One region of the Rathayibacter sp. CAU 1779 genome, then DNA from elsewhere that is predicted to be linked to it. Evidence: predicted binding sites of a transcription regulator. Region 1 holds the regulator's gene; each other region holds the start of a gene.

Region 1 (5,424 bases):
TGCGTGATGTCGCCGGTGATGACCATCTTGGATCCGAATCCGAGACGCGTAAGGAACATCTTCATCTGCTCCGGCGTGGTGTTCTGCGCCTCGTCGAGCACGATGAACGAGTCGTTGAGCGTGCGACCGCGCATGTACGCCAAGGGAGCAACCTCGATCGTTCCGCTGGCGAGCAGCTTGGGCACCAGCTCGGGGTCCAGCATCTCGTTGAGCGCGTCGTACAACGGACGCAGGTACGGGTCGATCTTGTCCGTCAGGGTTCCGGGGAGGTATCCGAGCCGCTCCCCGGCCTCGATGGCCGGGCGCGACAGGATGATCCGGTTGACCTCCTTGCGCTGCAACGCCTGAACGGCCTTCGCCATCGCCAGGTAGGTCTTGCCGGTTCCGGCGGGTCCGATCCCGAACACGATGGTGTTCTGGTCGATGGCGTCCACATACTGCTTCTGCCCGAGCGTCTTGGGACGGATCGCCTTGCCGCGCGTCGTGAGGATGACCTGCCCCAGCACATCCGCCGGCCGCGTTCCGCTCTCGATGATGCGAGCAGAGCTCGCCACCTCGACCGGGCTGAGGTCCTGTCCCTCGCGCACCATGATCAGCAATTCCTCCACGAGTCTGCGTGCGGATTCCACCTGTTCCGGATCGCCGGCGATGGAGATGTCATTTCCCCGCACGTGCACGTCTACCAGCGGGTACTGCTTCTCGAGAGTCGTCAGGAGGCGGTCCTGGGCTCCCAGCAGCCGCACCATGGCCACACCGTCGACGTGCAGGCGGGCCTCAGAGCCCTCTGGCGCGACACCGGACGGTGCCTGCGCCTCATCACTTCGAGCCAAGGGTTCCTTCCGCAAGACCTCCGGCGAGCACGTGGGCGTGCACGTGGAAGATCGTCTGACCGGCTGCCTCGCCGGTGTTGAACACGAGACGGAACTCGCCGTCCGCCTTCTCGTCGGCGATCTGCTTCGCCACCTTCACGAGGTGCGCGAGCAGTTCGGGGTCGGCTGCCGCGAGCTCGACGACATCGCCGAACGCAGCCGTCTTGGGCACCACCACCACGTGCACGGGGGCCTGCGGTGCGATGTCGTTGAACGCGATCACTCGGTCGTCCTCGTACACGACATCGGCGGGGATCTCCCGGTCGATGATGCGCGTGAAGATGCTCGGCTCGGTCTGCGTCATGGCGTCCATTCTACGAAAAGGGGACGCTCACCGGTCAGGAAAGCAGCGTGGTTCGCCGCAGGCGTGACTTCCGCCCTGTTGACCGTCCCGCCGTACGTCCGTTGCGGATCCACGGTCTACCAGCGGTGCAGCGCGACGTTGAGAAGTGCGATGGCCGCAGGCCCCGCGCTCGACGTGCGCAACACAGACTCGCCCAGCCGCACCGACGTCGCGCCCGCTGCTGCCAGTCGCTCCGATTCCTCGGGAGCGATCCCGCCCTCCGGGCCGACGACGACCACGATGTCCCGATCGTCCGATTCCTCGAAGCGGATGCCGCTGAGCGGCTCGTTCGCGCCCGGCTCGAGCACGAGAACCCGGCTCGTCGCCACCGACTGCACCAACTGGACGGATGTCACCGGTTCGTGCACCTCAGGAATCCAGGGCCGCATGGACTGCTTCGACGCCTCGCGCACGATGGCCGTCCAGCGCTGAACTCCCTTGCGCACCTTGTCGCCGCTCCAGCGCGACACGGATCGGGATGCCTGCCACGGCACGATCGCGTCGACGCCGAGCTCCACGGAGGTCTGCACGGCCAGCTCGTCGCGGTCGCCCTTCGCCAGGGCCTGGACCAGCACCAAGCGCGGTCGGGGTGCAGGGAGGTGACGCACGGCATCCGCTCGCACGACCACACGGGACGGATCGGCGACGAGCACCTCGCCGTCGACCACGAGCCCGCGTCCGTTCGACACGGTCAGTGCATCACCCACCCGCGTGCGGCTCACCGAGACGATGTGCTTGGCCTCCTGGCCCGCCACGACGATGTCGGCGCCGGGCTCGGCATCCGCGAGCTCCTCGAGCAGGTACAGATTGGCCATGCCTGCCTTCTTACAGGAAACGGTCGCGGAGCTTGGCGAACAGGCCCTGCTGGAACCGCGCGAGGGTGGGGGTCTCGGCCTTGTGGTGCGACGCGAACTGCTCGATGAGCTCGCGCTCCTTGCGGTCCAGCTTCGTCGGTGTGACCACCTGGATGCCGACCCGAAGGTCGCCGCGTCCGGTGCCGCGCAGGTGGGTGATGCCCCTGCCCTTCACGGTGATGACGTCTGCGCCCTGCACCCCCGGCTTGAGCTCGACGTCGATGTCTCCGTCGAGGGCTTTCACCTTCGCGTGGGTGCCGAGCACGGCATCCGCCATGGACACGCTGAGCGTGCACAGCAAGTCGTCTCCGTCGCGGCTGAAGATCTCGTGGTGGCGCACCTTCATCTCGAGGTACAGGTCACCGTTGGGGCCGCCGGCGGGGCCTGCCTCGCCGCTGCCCGGCATCTGGAGCCGAAGTCCCGTGTCGACACCGGCGGGGATGTCCACCGGCACCGTTCGGCGCGCACGCACACGTCCCTGTCCCTGGCACGTGACGCACGGCGTGGCGATCACAGTGCCGTAGCCGCGGCAGGTTCCACAGGGCGAGGAGGTCATCACGTTGCCGAGGAGCGAGCGCACGGTGCGCTGGATGCTGCCGGTTCCGTGGCAGATGTCGCACGTGACGGGCGCGGTGCCTGGCTGACAACAGGATCCGCCGCACGTCTCGCACACGACTGCGGTGTCCACCTCGAGGTCGCGGTGCGCGCCGAAGATGACCTCGTCGAGGTCTACCTCCACGCGCAGCAGGGCATCCTGTCCGCGCTCGCGGCGGGACCGAGGACCGCGTTGCGATCCGCCGGCTCCCCCACCGAAAAACGTCTCGAAGATGTCGCCGAACCCGCCGAAACCGGCGCCGTCGAATCCGCCGGCCTGCGGACCGAGGTCGTACTGCTGGCGCTGCTGAGGATCGCTGAGCACGTCGTAGGCGTGCGTCACGAGCTTGAATCGCTCCGACGCCTCAGGGCTCGGGTTCACGTCGGGGTGGAGTTCGCGGGCGAGACGGCGGTACGCCTTCTTGATCTCGTCGGGGCTGGCGTCGCGAGAGACACCGAGGACTTCGTAATGGTCGGCCACGAAGGGGGATTCCTTAACTCTGGGGGTGTGAAGACGGGGGCTGCCGCTGTTCGATCGGGGTCATTCCCCGAGAACGCGGGAGAGATAGCGGGCGACCGCGCGCACAGCGGCCATGTTGTTGGAGTAGTCCATGCGCGTGGGACCGAGCACGCCCAGCCGGGCGACGTCGCTGCCGTGCCCGGCGTATCCGCTCGCGACCACGGAGGCCTCTGAGAGGGGCACCGACGCATTCTCGCGTCCGATCCGCACCGCGACGCCGTGCTGATCCTGCGCCATCTCGCCGAACAGCTTCAGCAGTTCGACCTGCTCCTCGATGGCCTCGAGCACCGGGGTGACGCTGCCGCTGAAGTCGTGCTCGGTGCGCACCAGATTCGCCGCGCCCGCCATGATCAGCCGTTCCTGCCTTGTGCCCTCGATCTGATCGACGATCACCTGGCAGAGGGATGCCGCGACCTCGCGCCGCGCCTGCGTCCAGCGCTCGGCAGGCAGCCGCTCGGCCAGCGAGCGCAGCACGGATGCCGCGTCCGACAATCGCAGACCGGCCGCCTCCGCGTTGACCCGCGCCCGCAACTCGGCGAGGGCGTCCTCGGACAGCTCGCCTTCCGGCTCCGCGATGCCCTGCTCCACGACGCCCGAATCGGCGATGAGCACGCACAGCACGCGCTGCGGAGCAAGAGGCACGAACTCGATGTGACGCACTCTGGCGCGAGACACCGAGGGATATTGCACAAGCGCGACCTGCTGCGTCAGCTGTGCGAGCAGGCGCACCGTTCGGGCGAGCACGTCGTCGACGTCGACGGACTGGCCGAGGAAGAGCTCTATGGCCTGCCGTTGCGCGCTGGAGAGCGGCCGCAGTTCGGACATCCGGTCGACGAACAGGCGGTAGCCCTTGTCGGTGGGAACTCGACCGGAGGACGTGTGCGGAGCCGCGATGAGCTCCTCTTCCTCGAGAGCCGCCATGTCGTTGCGGATGGTCGCGGCCGAGACACCGAATCCGTGGCGCTCGACGATGCTCTTCGATCCGACGGGCTCGCGGGAGGCGACGTAGTCCTGCACGATGACCCGCAGCACTTCGAGACTGCGTTCCGACACCATCGCGATCGCTCCCTCCCGCTCCTGAAGTCCGTCGACCGTCTTCGTGCGCGGGATCCGGTGGTGACCGACGCCTGCTGGCACTCACGGCATTCGAGTGCCAATCATATCGTGCGGTCCTCGACCCGCGCTGAGCCGCGCCGCAGGGTGCGCGGCACGGCATCAGACGCGAACGGGGCGAGGATGTCCTCCCCGCCCCGTTCGTCGACGTCACCGCTTCGCACATTCGGCGGCCCCGGCCACGCGATCAGTCGAACGTGACCGTGACCTTGCCGTCCTTGATCGTGATGTCGGCGCTGGTGTATCCGGCGCCGGCGTCGATGCTCTCGGATCCCTGTCCGCCGTCATACGTCTCGCCGGTGATCGTGGCGGTGAACGAGCCGCCGTCGAGCTTGAACTGGTTGTAGCTGTCGGAATCGTCGACGACGACCTTCGGATACGCGGTCACCTTGACCGCGACACTCGACCCGCTGGACATGACGTTCTGCGTGTAGCCCAACTCGATGCCGCAGTCCTCGATGTCGTAGTAATCGGTGAGCGCCGCGCACTTGTCGAAGTGGGCATTCACCTGCTGCTGCACGGCATCGATGTACTTCTGCGACGGCGTCAGCTTCACTCCGGAGATGCTGGTCGCAGCGTCGGGCGCGACGGTGATGTCGGTCGAGGACGACAGCGTGTAGTACTCGTTCGGTGCGCTGAGCGTGTACACGCCCGGGTAGGCGACGAGATCGTACGTGTCCGAGGTGACGGCGACGTCCCCGCCCTTCAACGCGTATCCGGCATCGCTCGACACCGACGAGTCGGACAGCGCGGGCAGGTGGTAGGTGAGTCCTTCGCGGACGAACCAGCCGTTGGCATCCTTGTCGAGCTCGATCGTGTCGTGGTACGACTTGCCGTCGAGCTGGAACGCCACGCTCGCATACGTCAGATCGGACGACCGGCTGGAGACCGTTTTGGTCACCTGCACGTGCGTGATCCTCTTCGTGGCCTTCGAGAGCACCGCATCGGTCAGAAGCTCATCGTTCTTCGTCGACGGCGTGACGCGCGCCAGACGGTCGGCTGTCTTCGCATCTCCGTGCGCGATTGCGTCGACATACTGCTGCGCAACGGGCCTGGCGCCACTGTTCGCGGCGAGAACCACGATCAAGACGACGGCCGCGACGCCCAGCACGATGAACGCGCCGACGCCGC
Region 2 (5,424 bases), on a different contig from region 1:
TGAAGGCTCAGGCCGACACGTACTCGACTCCCAAGCCGACGCCGACGCCCACGGCGACGAGCACCCGGTAGTCGCGGGCAAGCGCCCGAGCCGAGCACCGTCGGCGAACCCGTAAGATGGATCGGCGAGGCGGATGCCCGCCAGGCCGGCTTGGCGCAATCGGTAGCGCAACGCTCTTGTAAAGCGTAGGTTGCGGGTTCGAGTCCCGCAGCCGGCTCTCATGACGCACGCGGTTCCGGTGTTCCAAGGACAAGGATGGCTGCAGCTCGGCGAGCTCGGCCTGGCCTTCTTGCTGAGCGCGCTCATCGGGTTGGAACGCCAGCTGCGCGGAAAGAGCGCGGGACTGCGCACGCAGGCGATCGTCGGCACTGCGTCGGCACTGTTTCTGCTCGTGAGCAAGTACGGGTTCACGGACGTGCTCTCCGATCACGTCACGCTCGACCCGTCACGGGTTGCCGCCCAGATCGTCACGGGCATCGGATTTCTCGGCGCCGGTCTGATCCTGACCCGTCGCGGCACGGTGAGGGGGCTGACGACGGCCGCGTCGGTGTGGGAGACGGCCGCGATCGGGATGGCGGCGGGCGCCGGTCTCTGGCTGCTCGCGCTGACGGTCACCGCTTTGCACTTCGTCGTCGCGTACGGGCTCACCGCTGTCGCGCGGCTTCTTCCTCGCGGGCGGGACGCGCAGGTGCAGCTCGAGGTGATCTACCGAGATGGACGCGGCATCCTTCGAGACGTTCTGGGCTCGATCACCAGCGGGGGATGGGTGGTGAGCCGGGTGGACCATCGTCTGACCGGGGAGGGGGTGACGACCGTCGTGCTCGAGCTCAACGGTCCTGACGACATGCATCGCCTCCTTGCCGCGCTGACGGGGATCGGCGGAGTGGACAGCGTTCAGCTGCTTTCCGAGAGCGACCTGGAATAGCAGACCTCGCCGATGAGAGCGACCGTCACTCCAGAATGCTGACGAAGTTCTCCGGATCGATCCGCTTCGGCGCCCCTTCGCCCTTTCCCGGCTTGGGATCCGGCTTGCCGCCCACGTACAGCCATCCCAACAGGCGCTCGTTCCCGTCGAGTCCGTGCATCGCGGAGACGGCCGCGGACCGCGTGTAGTGCCCGGTGCGCCACATCACGCCCCAGCCGGCTTCATCGAGCAGGAGGCTGAGCATGTGGGCGACGCCGGATGTCACGGCATCCTGCTCCCACTCCGGCACCTTCACGCTCTCCCGCGGCGACGACACCACGGCGATGAGCAACGGTGCGCGGAGCGGCTTCGTCGACGGTTCGCGAGCTTCGCCCGGATGCTCCGCCTCGGCGATGGCCGCTCCCAGCCGTTCTCGCGCGGCGCCGCGCAGCTCGATGAGCCGCCACGGCCGCAGAGAACTGTGGTCGGCGACCCGTGCCGCCACGGTGACCAGCTCGAGGATCTCCTCGTGCGTCGGCGCGGCATCCGTCACCTTCGACTGCGAGCGCCTGCCGGCGATCGCGTCGCGGGCGGATCCCATCGTCACGCCTCGGTCGGTCGGTCGTCGTCCGCTGCGAAGGAGAGGGAGAGGGAGTTCATGCAGTACCGGTCTCCGGTCGGCGTGCCGAATCCGTCGGGGAAGACGTGGCCCAGGTGCGATCCGCAGGCTGCACAGCGCACCTCGGTGCGCACCATCCCGAGCGAGGTGTCCTCGATCAGGGTGACGGCCTCGGGACGCACGGACTCGTAGAAGCTCGGCCAGCCGCATCCGGAGTCGAACTTCGTTCCACTCTTGAACAGTTCGGCGCCGCAGGCGGCACAGGTGTAGATGCCGGCGCGGCTCTCGTCGAGCAGCTCGCCGGTCCACGGCCGTTCGGTCGCGGCCTCGCGGAGCACCGCGAACTGCTCGGGGCTGAGCTCTTCGCGCCACTGGTCGTCGGACTTGGAGACGGCATACGTCATGGCTGTGAATCCTTCCTGAATGGCGGAGCATCACCTCTCCGCCCGGCGCCGATCGGCACATCAAGGCTAACGACCGTCGTCGCGCCGCTGTTCCCGTGACGACACTGGACGTCGCGGGAGGCGGCACGCCTCCCGGTCTCAGCTTCGCCACACCCCTACAATGGCGCTGATCGGCAGGAGGTGAGGCGCGTGGGCGAACCGGGACACGCGCACGACGCCTCCGATGATCACGTCATCGGCGCGGTCGACGACGACGGCCTGAGTGAACGCGATCTCGCGGTCCTGGAGTTCGAGCGACGGTGGTGGAAGCACGCCGGTGCCAAGGAACAGGCGATCCGCGATCAGTTCGGTCTTTCCGCGGCCAGGTACTATCAGGTCCTCGGCCGGGTGATCGAGTCGCCGGCCGCACTCGTGCACGACCCGATGCTGGTGCGTCGCCTGCAACGCGTGCGCGCCGCCCGACTCGCAGCGCGTGCGGACCGCCTCCGTCCGCCGCAGTGATCCCGACAGCCGAAGCCCACCGATCGCGGTCACCGCGCCCGAACTGAAGGATCAGTACCTCCGCCCATGGCCCAGAAGTTCCCGACCGACCGGTTCGACCAGATCCCCGACGATCTCGAGCGCATCGGCGCGCACCGGGCGCCGCGGCCGAAGGGATACGGCTGGATCTGGGTCGCCTGGTGTGCCGGAGCCGTCGTCGTGATCGTGGGCCTCGGTGCTCTCGCCATCTTCGCCATCAACGGCACCCTGAACGTGAACCTGCCCTTCGGCCACACGACGGCGTCCGCGACTCCGACCGCGACGGCGACGCCCACGCCCACCGTCACGCCTGCCGTGAATCCGACGCTGAACCTGATCGTCCTGAACGGCACGACGAAGTCGGGTCTTGCCGCGGATGCGACGGCCACGCTGAAAGCCGCCGGCTGGCAGAACATCACGCCGGCCAACGCGAGCTCGACCGACGTCAAGACGACGACCGTGTACTACTCGGATCCGAAGAACGAAGGTGCGGCGCTCGCCGTGTCGCAGGAGCTCGCCGGGGCCCCGATCCAGGTGACGCAGGACTTCGCGGCATCCGGAGCGGACATCACGGTCGTGCTCGGCGACGACTACAAACCCACCCACCAGTAAAGGCGTTCGGCCTCCGCTCGCGCATGTGCAAAGCGGATGTCTGTCATTGATTGTCTCAATCTGGACACACCCCTCGTACTGGGCTAGGGCGCCCGCTACTATCGGGATCCAACGTGCGCGACCATGCGGCGTTGCAGAAGGGCAATGGGAGTACTAAATGGCGAACGGGACCGTCAAATGGTTCAACGCTGAAAAGGGCTACGGCTTCATCACTGTCGATGGTGGGGGACAGGACGTTTTCGTTCACTACTCCGCAATCGACATGAACGGCTACAAAGTCCTCGAAGAGGGTCAACAGGTGACTTTCGAGGTCGGCAGTGGATCGAAGGGGCCGCAGGCGGAGTCCGTCCGACCCGCCTGACGACCACCGAATCGAAAGAGGGGATGCTGCTTCAGCAGCGTCCCCTCTTTCTTCGTCTGCGACGCTTTCCTTGCCTCAGTTCGGTTCTGGAAGCGAGCGTCGCGGCCGTCTGCACTGATCGTCGCGGCAGGTGGCCCGCTTCCGATCTTCGGTGCGCCATGACCCGGTTGCCGCGCGTCGCCGTCGTTCTGTGACGCGGCGCATCCGCTCGTCTTGCACTCCAGGGGGGCGAGTGCCAGAATCCTTTTAGCACTCACTTCTGCTGAGTGCTAACCCATTGATTCTTTCGCGTACGTCCGGGAGGGACGAGAAACAACATGGCAAAGATCATTGCTTTTGACGAGGAGGCTCGTCGTGGCCTCGAGCGTGGACTCAACACGCTCGCCGACGCGGTCAAGGTGACCCTCGGCCCCCGCGGTCGCAACGTCGTGCTCGACAAGAAGTGGGGCGCCCCGACGATCACCAACGATGGCGTGTCCATCGCGAAGGAGATCGAGCTCGACGACCCGTACGAGCGGATCGGCGCCGAGCTCGTCAAGGAGGTCGCCAAGAAGACGGACGACGTCGCAGGCGACGGCACCACGACAGCGACCGTGCTCGCCCAGGCGCTCGTTCGCGAGGGCCTGCGCAACGTTGCGGCCGGTTCTGACCCGATCAGCCTCAAGCGCGGCATCGAGAAGGCAGTCGCGGCAGTGACCGAGCAGCTGCTCGCCACCGCCAAGGAGGTCGAGACCAAGGACCAGATCGCTGCGACGGCATCCATCTCCGCCGCCGACGCCGAGATCGGTGCGATCATCGCCGAGGCCATCGACAAGGTGGGCAAGGAAGGCGTCGTCACGGTCGAGGAGTCGAACACGTTCGGCACCGAGCTCGAGCTGACCGAGGGCATGCGCTTCGACAAGGGCTTCCTGTCGCAGTACTTCGTGACCGACCCCGACCGCCAGGAGGCGGTGTTCGAGGACCCGTACGTCCTCATCGCCAACCAGAAGATCTCCAACATCAAGGACCTTCTGCCCGTCGTCGACAAGGTGATCCAGGCAGGCAAGCAGCTGCTGATCATCGCCGAGGACGTCGACGGTGAGGCTCTGGCCACGCTGATCGTCAACAAGGTGCGTGGCATCTTCAAGTCCGTCGCCGTCAAGGCTCCGGGCTTCGGCGACCGTCGCAAGGCCCAGCTGCAGGACATCGCCATCCTCACCGGTGGCCAGGTCATCAGCGAGGAGATCGGTCTCAAGCTCGAGAACGTCACCCTCGACCTGCTCGGCCAGGCTCGCAAGGTGGTCATCACCAAGGACGAGACCACGATCGTCGAGGGCGCAGGCGACCCGGAGCAGATCGCCGGCCGTGTTCAGCAGATCCGCAACGAGATCGAGAACACCGACAGCGACTACGACCGCGAGAAGCTGCAGGAGCGTCTCGCCAAGCTCGCCGGCGGTGTTGCCGTCATCAAGGCGGGCGCGGCGACCGAGGTCGAGCTCAAGGAGCGCAAGCACCGCATCGAGGACGCCGTTCGCAACGCGAAGGCCGCCGTCGAGGAGGGCGTCGTCGCCGGTGGTGGCGTCGCGCTGATCCAGGCGGGCAAGGTGGCGTTCGCGACGCTCGAGCTCGAGGGCGACGAGGCGACCGGTGCGAACATCGTCAAGGTGGCCATCGAGGCGCCGCTCAAGCAGATCGCTCTCAACGCCGGCCTCGAGCCGGGCGTCGTCGCGGCCAAGGTCGCCGAGCTGCCCGCTGGATACGGCCTCAACGCCGCGACCGGCGAGTACGGCGACCTGCTCGAGCAGGGGATCATCGACCCCGCCAAGGTGACCCGTTCCGCTCTGCAGAACGCGGCCTCCATCGCCGGCCTGTTCCTGACGACCGAGGCGGTCGTGGCCGACAAGCCGGAGAAGTCTGCTCCGGTTCCCGGTGGCGACGCCGGCGGCATGGACTTCTAAAGCCGAAGTATTCCAACGGAAGGGCGCCCCTCGGGGCGCCCTTCTCGTTTCCACGTTCGCTCGTGCCT
Region 3 (5,424 bases), on a different contig from region 1:
GCAGCAGGCTCCGGGCCAGCAGCCCGGGTACGGCGCTCCGCAGCCGCCAGCGCCGCAGTACGGCGCCCCGCAGCAGCCTCCGGCACCGCCATACGGTGCTCCGCAGTATGGTCAGCCCTACGCGCCGGCCGCCTCAGGCAAATCGCCGGTCCTGAGCATCCTCGCCCTCATCGGCGGCATCATCGGCGTGATCTCGCTCGGTTGGGGCGCGCTGTTCGGTATCGCCGCCATCGTGCTGGGATTCCTCGCCAAGTCGCGCGAGCCCCGGGCGAAGGGCATGTGGCTCACGGGCATCATCCTCGGATTCGTGTCCGTGCTCTTCATCGTGCTCTGGATCATCTTCATCGTCATCGCCGCAATCGCGAGCGCGTCGTACAACTACAACTACTGAGCGCGCGCCGCCACGGCACGTTGGGAACGCGCGAGGGCCGTCCGTCGGGCGGCCCTCGCTGCTTGATGGTCGTGACCGGCCGATTCGCCGGCGGTCACGACCATCAGCGCTGTGTGGGCGAGACGATCCGCGATCACCGTCCGACCGGTCCGCGATCACCCTCGGGCCGGTCCGCGATCACCGTCCGACCGGTCCGCGATCACCCTCGGGCCGGTCCGCGATCACCCTCGGGCGGATGCGCCCATCCGCTCGACCAGAAGCGCGACGTGTCGTGCGCCGATCCGCGTCAGCACCAGGGTGCCAGAGCCCTCGCCCTTGAGCTTCAACCGCTTGCGCAGGGCGGCGGGATCGACATCCGCTCCGCGCTTCTTGATCTCCAGCGTGCCGATGCGACGCGCTGCGAGCGCCGACCGCAGCTCGGACTCCTTGTAGGGGAGCTCCTCGATCACGCGGAAGGCGACGGCGAAGTCGTTCTCGACGAACGTGTCGGAGGTGAGGTACGCGATGTCGTGCCGCAGCATCCGCGCGCCGAGGCCTCTCGCCAGGTCGCCGATGAGCCTGGCGCGGATGACGGCCCCGTCCGGCTCGTACAGGTAGTCGCCCAACTCGCCGACGGGCTCGTCGTCGGCGTCGTCGGCAGCCGTGAGCTCCGCGACGCGGTCGCCGTGCAGCACGAGTGCGGCGCGACGGATGCCGTCCCGCGCGAGTGCGCCCGTCCAGACGCCCGCCTCCACGACCTGGCCGTCGACGGAGACCCACTGGGCCTCGGCGTCGTGCGGGAGCAGCGCGTGGTCGACACCGGGTCCGAGCTTGACGCCGACCGGCATCCGGTCGGCCAGGCCGAACGCGAAGTCGAGGCCGGGCGACCAGTCGGACGGATCGGAGAGTCGCCTCGTGTTCGCGTGACCCGACGTGCGACGGGCCGGATCGAGGTAGACGGCATCCTGACCGGTGAGCTCCACGTCTTCTGCGCGGGCGTTCAACACCCGTGACTGCGGGAAAGGAGCCAGGTTGTAGCTGGCGATGACGGCCGTCACCTCGTCGGCGTCCACGGCCGTGACCTCGAGGTCGAGAGCGGAGAAGGCCATCGCATCCCCGCCGATGCCGCAGCCGAGATCCGCGACTCTGGTGAGGCGGGCGCGCGAGAACCGTGCCGCGTGACGTGCGGCGACCGACAGCCGGGTCGCCTGCTCGAGGCCGGCTTCGGTGAACAGCATCCGGTCGGCGAAGGGCCCGAACTTGGCTGCAGCCTTCGTTCGCAGCTTCGACTGGGTGAGAGCGGCGGCCACCAGCCCGGGCGGATGCCCCTCCTTGCGCAACGCGGACACCGTTCGCACCACGTCTGCCGCGCTCTCGTACCGCGGCAGTGAGTCCAGCAGACGCAGGCCCTCTGGGCTGAGCAGCTCGACCAGTTCCGCGCGTTCCACTGCGCCAACCTATCGCGACCCGCTCCGCGGGGTGTTCGCGAGAATCGGAGGGTGCGACGGATACCGGAGGGCGCGACGGATACCGGAGCATTCGTCCGGTATCCGAGCGGAGAGCGCGACCTCTCCGGAATCCGCGCGGCGATGGCTGCGGTTCAGGTCGCTGGAACGTCCGATGGCACGGCCCGGCCATCATCCGCCTGGCTCGGACTTGACCTCAACATTGGTTGAGGTTCTAGGGTCGTACACTGGTGGGTGGCGCGCGGCATCACCACGAGCGCACTCTGAGCAACCGCCGGAGCGATGTTCGAGCACCTCCCACCCCTGATCCGAACCTTTCCGCGCCCGACAGAAGTCCGATAGAAGTCGAATGACCACCACAGAACCCTCAACCGAGGCCCTTGCCGCCACGCCTGCCGCCACCCCGTTCGCCGGTGAGACGGATGCTCCTTCCGCGCCGCCGCGAGAGGCGACCTCCGCCGCGTTCAAGGAGGCGTTCCGACTGCATCCGGCCGGCATCGCGCTGATCACGGCCGCGACCGACGAGGGACCGGTCGGCCTGACGGCGTCGAGCGTGGCCTCGGTGGGGATCGACCCGCCAGCCCTGGCGTTCTCGGTGACGCGCGCGACCGGCAGCGCCGGCGGCATCCTCTCGGCTCCGACGCACCTCGTGCACCTGCTCGATGCGCAGCACATCGACCTCGCGCGGGTGTTCGCGGTGTCCGGAACGGAGCGATTCACGGCGGAGCAGGGATGGTCATACCTGCCGACGGGCGAGCCGCACCTGGCCGACGCGCGGGTCGCGCTGCGGTGCCGCATCCTGCAGCAGACCGCTGTCGGATCCTCGGTGCTGGTGCTCGCCGAGGTGCTGGACATCCACCTGGGTGAGCGCGGCGAGCCGGTCGCCTACGTCGACCGCGAGTTCCGTCGCCTCGGAGACTGACGGCATCCGGATCGCGTCATCCGCGCGTGTTGCCCGCCGGCGTTGCTCGATCGTGCGGCCGGACTGCGTCCGCCGATCGCGCGACCGGATCGCGGCCGTCGATCGAACGGCCGGATCGCCTGAGCCGATCGCGTGACCGGGCCGCGTCTCTCTCGGACCTCGGATGACCTCAGTTTGCACTCACGTTGCACGAGTGCCAACCGTGCGCCTACACTGCTCATTAGCACTCTCAGTGTCAGTGTGCTAACAACGTCTTCAGTACAAAGTACAGAAAGAGGTCAACCGTGTCGGTCTCCATCAAGCCGCTCGAGGATCGCATCGTTATCAAGCAGGTTGAGGCTGAGCAGACCACTGCATCCGGCCTGGTCATCCCCGACACCGCCAAGGAGAAGCCGCAGGAGGGCGAGGTCGTCGCCGTCGGCCCCGGTCGCATCGACGACAACGGCAACCGCGTGCCGCTCGACGTGAACGTCGGCGACAAGGTTCTCTACTCGAAGTACGGCGGAACCGAGGTCAAGTTCGGCGGCGACGAGTTCCTCGTGCTGTCGGCTCGCGACGTGCTGGCGGTCATCGAGCGCTGACGCTCGCGGCGTTCGCCGCAAACGCTCCACAGGGGTCCGGATGCCACGCATCCGGACCCCTTTCGCGTCCCTTTCGCGTCCCTTTCGCGTCCCTTTCGCGTCCCGCCCGCGCACCGCTTTCCCGCACCGCTGAACCGTTCCAGCCTGCGTCGTTGCACGTTCCAGTCCGTCCGCCCGCGTTCCAACACCGTCCGCCCACGTTCCAACACCGTCCGCCCGCGTCCGAGCACCCTCCGACCTCGTCCCAACACCGTCCGCCCACGTTCGAACTGCAGATATGGCGCTTCCCCGACGCGTATGGCGCCATATCTGCAGTCGAGGAGGGGGTAGGGGTCGGAAGGACGGGGACTGGGGTGGATGGGGCTCTGCGGGTCGGAGGGGTGCGGGCGGTGTCGGGGGCGACACATACGATTGGTCGGTGTCCGAATCCGATGCGAGTTCCCCGCACCCAGGAACGCCGCAGGAAGCGTCCGACACGGGAGCCGACGCATCCGCTCCGTCCCACACCGGTCGCGGCATCGTCTACGCGCTCGCCGCGTATCTCATCTGGGGCTTCCTGCCCATCTACTTCATCGCGCTCGCGCCGACCGGACCGTTCGAGATCGTCGCGTGGCGCGTGTTGTTCTCGCTGGTCTTCTGCGCGATCGCCATCCTGATCACGAGGGCGTGGCGCCCGTTCGTCGCGATCCTGAAGCGGCCGCGCATCGTGTTCATCATGGGGGCGGCCGGCGCGCTCATCTACGTGAACTGGCAGACGTATGTGTACGCGACGACGTCGGACCAGGTGGTGGAGGCATCCCTCGGCTACTTCATCAACCCGATCGTCACGGTGCTGCTCGGCGTCATCGTGCTGCGGGAGCGCCTTCGCGTGACGCAGTGGATCGCGATCGGCATCTCACTCGTCGCCGTGGTCGTGCTCACGGTCGGCTACGGCAAGCTGCCGTGGATCGCGCTGGCGCTCGCGTTCTCCTTCGGGCTCTACGGCCTGGTGAAGAAGCAGGTCGGACGCGACGTGGACGCGCTGAGCGGACTCACGCTCGAGACCGCGTGGCTGGCGCCGGTCGCGGCAGTGCAGCTGATCGTCGTCGGCGCGACCACGGGGATCACGCTCGGCCACGAGGGTGCGTGGCACACCGTCGCCCTGATCGGCGCCGGCGTCATCACCGCCGTGCCGCTGCTGTTCTTCGCCGCGGCGTCGAGGCGGCTGCCGCTCATCGTGATGGGCTTCATCCAGTACTTCACGCCCGTCCTGCAGCTCATCGTCGGGGTCGCGCTGCTGCACGAGCCGATGCCGCTCGAGCGCTGGATCGGCTTCGGCCTGGTGTGGGTCGCTCTCGCCCTGCTCACGGTGGATCTGGTGCTCGCCGTGCGTCGCGACCGCCGCACAGGAGCGACGAGCCAGGAGGCGACGGATGCCGTGGCATCCGACCCCCTGCCGGAATGAGCATGCCGGGCGACCGCTCGTGCGTGCGCTGTCGACGTGTTGCGAGACAGTGGGTGATCTCGCGGCGGATCCGCGGGGTCGTTCGCCGGGTGCCTGGCGCATAGTGGAGGCATGTCGATCGGCACGCTGCTGCTGCTCAGCGCGGTGCTCGGTGCGAACTTCGCGGAGACGTACGCGCTGGCCACGTATCGTCGCGCCGTGCGCGGATCGCACCAGCGCTACGTGTGGCGCAGCCGATACGTGCTGCTGGCATGCGTCGTCGCCGTGCTGTCAACGGTGATCGCGATCATCGACGTGGCCGGCGGGGACACCGTGTTCGCCACGTTGTGGCTTGCCATCGCCGCCATGCGCGTCGTGGCTCTGGTGCTCAACCGTGACAAGGACGACGACGACTGGTTCAAGCGCACCGGCCGGGCGATCCGGAAGGGCGTGAAGAAGGTCGTCGCCGCGCTCACCCCCGCCCCCGGCTCGGCAGCGCCGGTGCCCGCGTGAGGCGGCCGATGCGCGGGGCCGTGCGGGGCATCCGGAATTCTTGTCGGTAACACGGCGTTATCCTGGAACATCCGAACGCGCTGGTGCAGGGGGATTGCACCACGATCCGCCCTTGCCGCGTGGCGGGTGACGGCGAGCAAGAGCGTGCG

The links. Region 1 encodes HrcA, which represses chaperone genes, less so after heat shock. Its sites were predicted from a motif close to TTNGCACTCGNNNNNNNCGAGTGCNAA; they were not measured.
Region 2: groL (chaperonin GroEL) is a predicted target of HrcA. The motif match lies at 3,666-3,692, and genes of this name have one in related genera.
Region 3: groES (co-chaperone GroES) is a predicted target of HrcA. The motif match lies at 2,932-2,958, and genes of this name have one in related genera.

Annotation. Positions count from the first base shown of each region.
Region 1 is NZ_JBTOLK010000002.1:420,310-425,733, forward strand. Features, by position in the region: gene ACX9R5_RS12885 (PhoH family protein) at 1-746, opposite strand, end outside; gene ACX9R5_RS12890 (histidine triad nucleotide-binding protein) at 817-1,173, opposite strand; gene ACX9R5_RS12895 (16S rRNA (uracil(1498)-N(3))-methyltransferase) at 1,290-2,027, opposite strand; gene dnaJ (molecular chaperone DnaJ) at 2,038-3,141, opposite strand; gene hrcA (heat-inducible transcriptional repressor HrcA) at 3,202-4,236, opposite strand; gene ACX9R5_RS12910 (hypothetical protein) at 4,481-5,424, opposite strand, start outside.
Region 2 is NZ_JBTOLK010000001.1:1,716,985-1,722,408, forward strand. Features, by position in the region: gene ACX9R5_RS07835 (DsbA family protein) at 1-71, shown strand, start outside; tRNA gene ACX9R5_RS07840 (tRNA-Thr) at 145-217, shown strand; gene ACX9R5_RS07845 (MgtC/SapB family protein) at 221-925, shown strand; gene ACX9R5_RS07850 (nitroreductase family protein) at 951-1,505, opposite strand; gene msrB (peptide-methionine (R)-S-oxide reductase MsrB) at 1,508-1,927, opposite strand; gene ACX9R5_RS07860 (DUF3263 domain-containing protein) at 2,162-2,428, shown strand; gene ACX9R5_RS07865 (LytR C-terminal domain-containing protein) at 2,495-3,058, shown strand; gene ACX9R5_RS07870 (cold-shock protein) at 3,216-3,419, shown strand; gene groL (chaperonin GroEL) at 3,737-5,356, shown strand.
Region 3 is NZ_JBTOLK010000001.1:1,561,038-1,566,461, forward strand. Features, by position in the region: gene ACX9R5_RS07135 (DUF4190 domain-containing protein) at 1-391, shown strand, start outside; gene ACX9R5_RS07140 (class I SAM-dependent methyltransferase) at 613-1,818, opposite strand; gene ACX9R5_RS07145 (flavin reductase family protein) at 2,186-2,758, shown strand; gene groES (co-chaperone GroES) at 3,043-3,339, shown strand; gene rarD (EamA family transporter RarD) at 3,758-4,783, shown strand; gene ACX9R5_RS07160 (hypothetical protein) at 4,895-5,275, shown strand.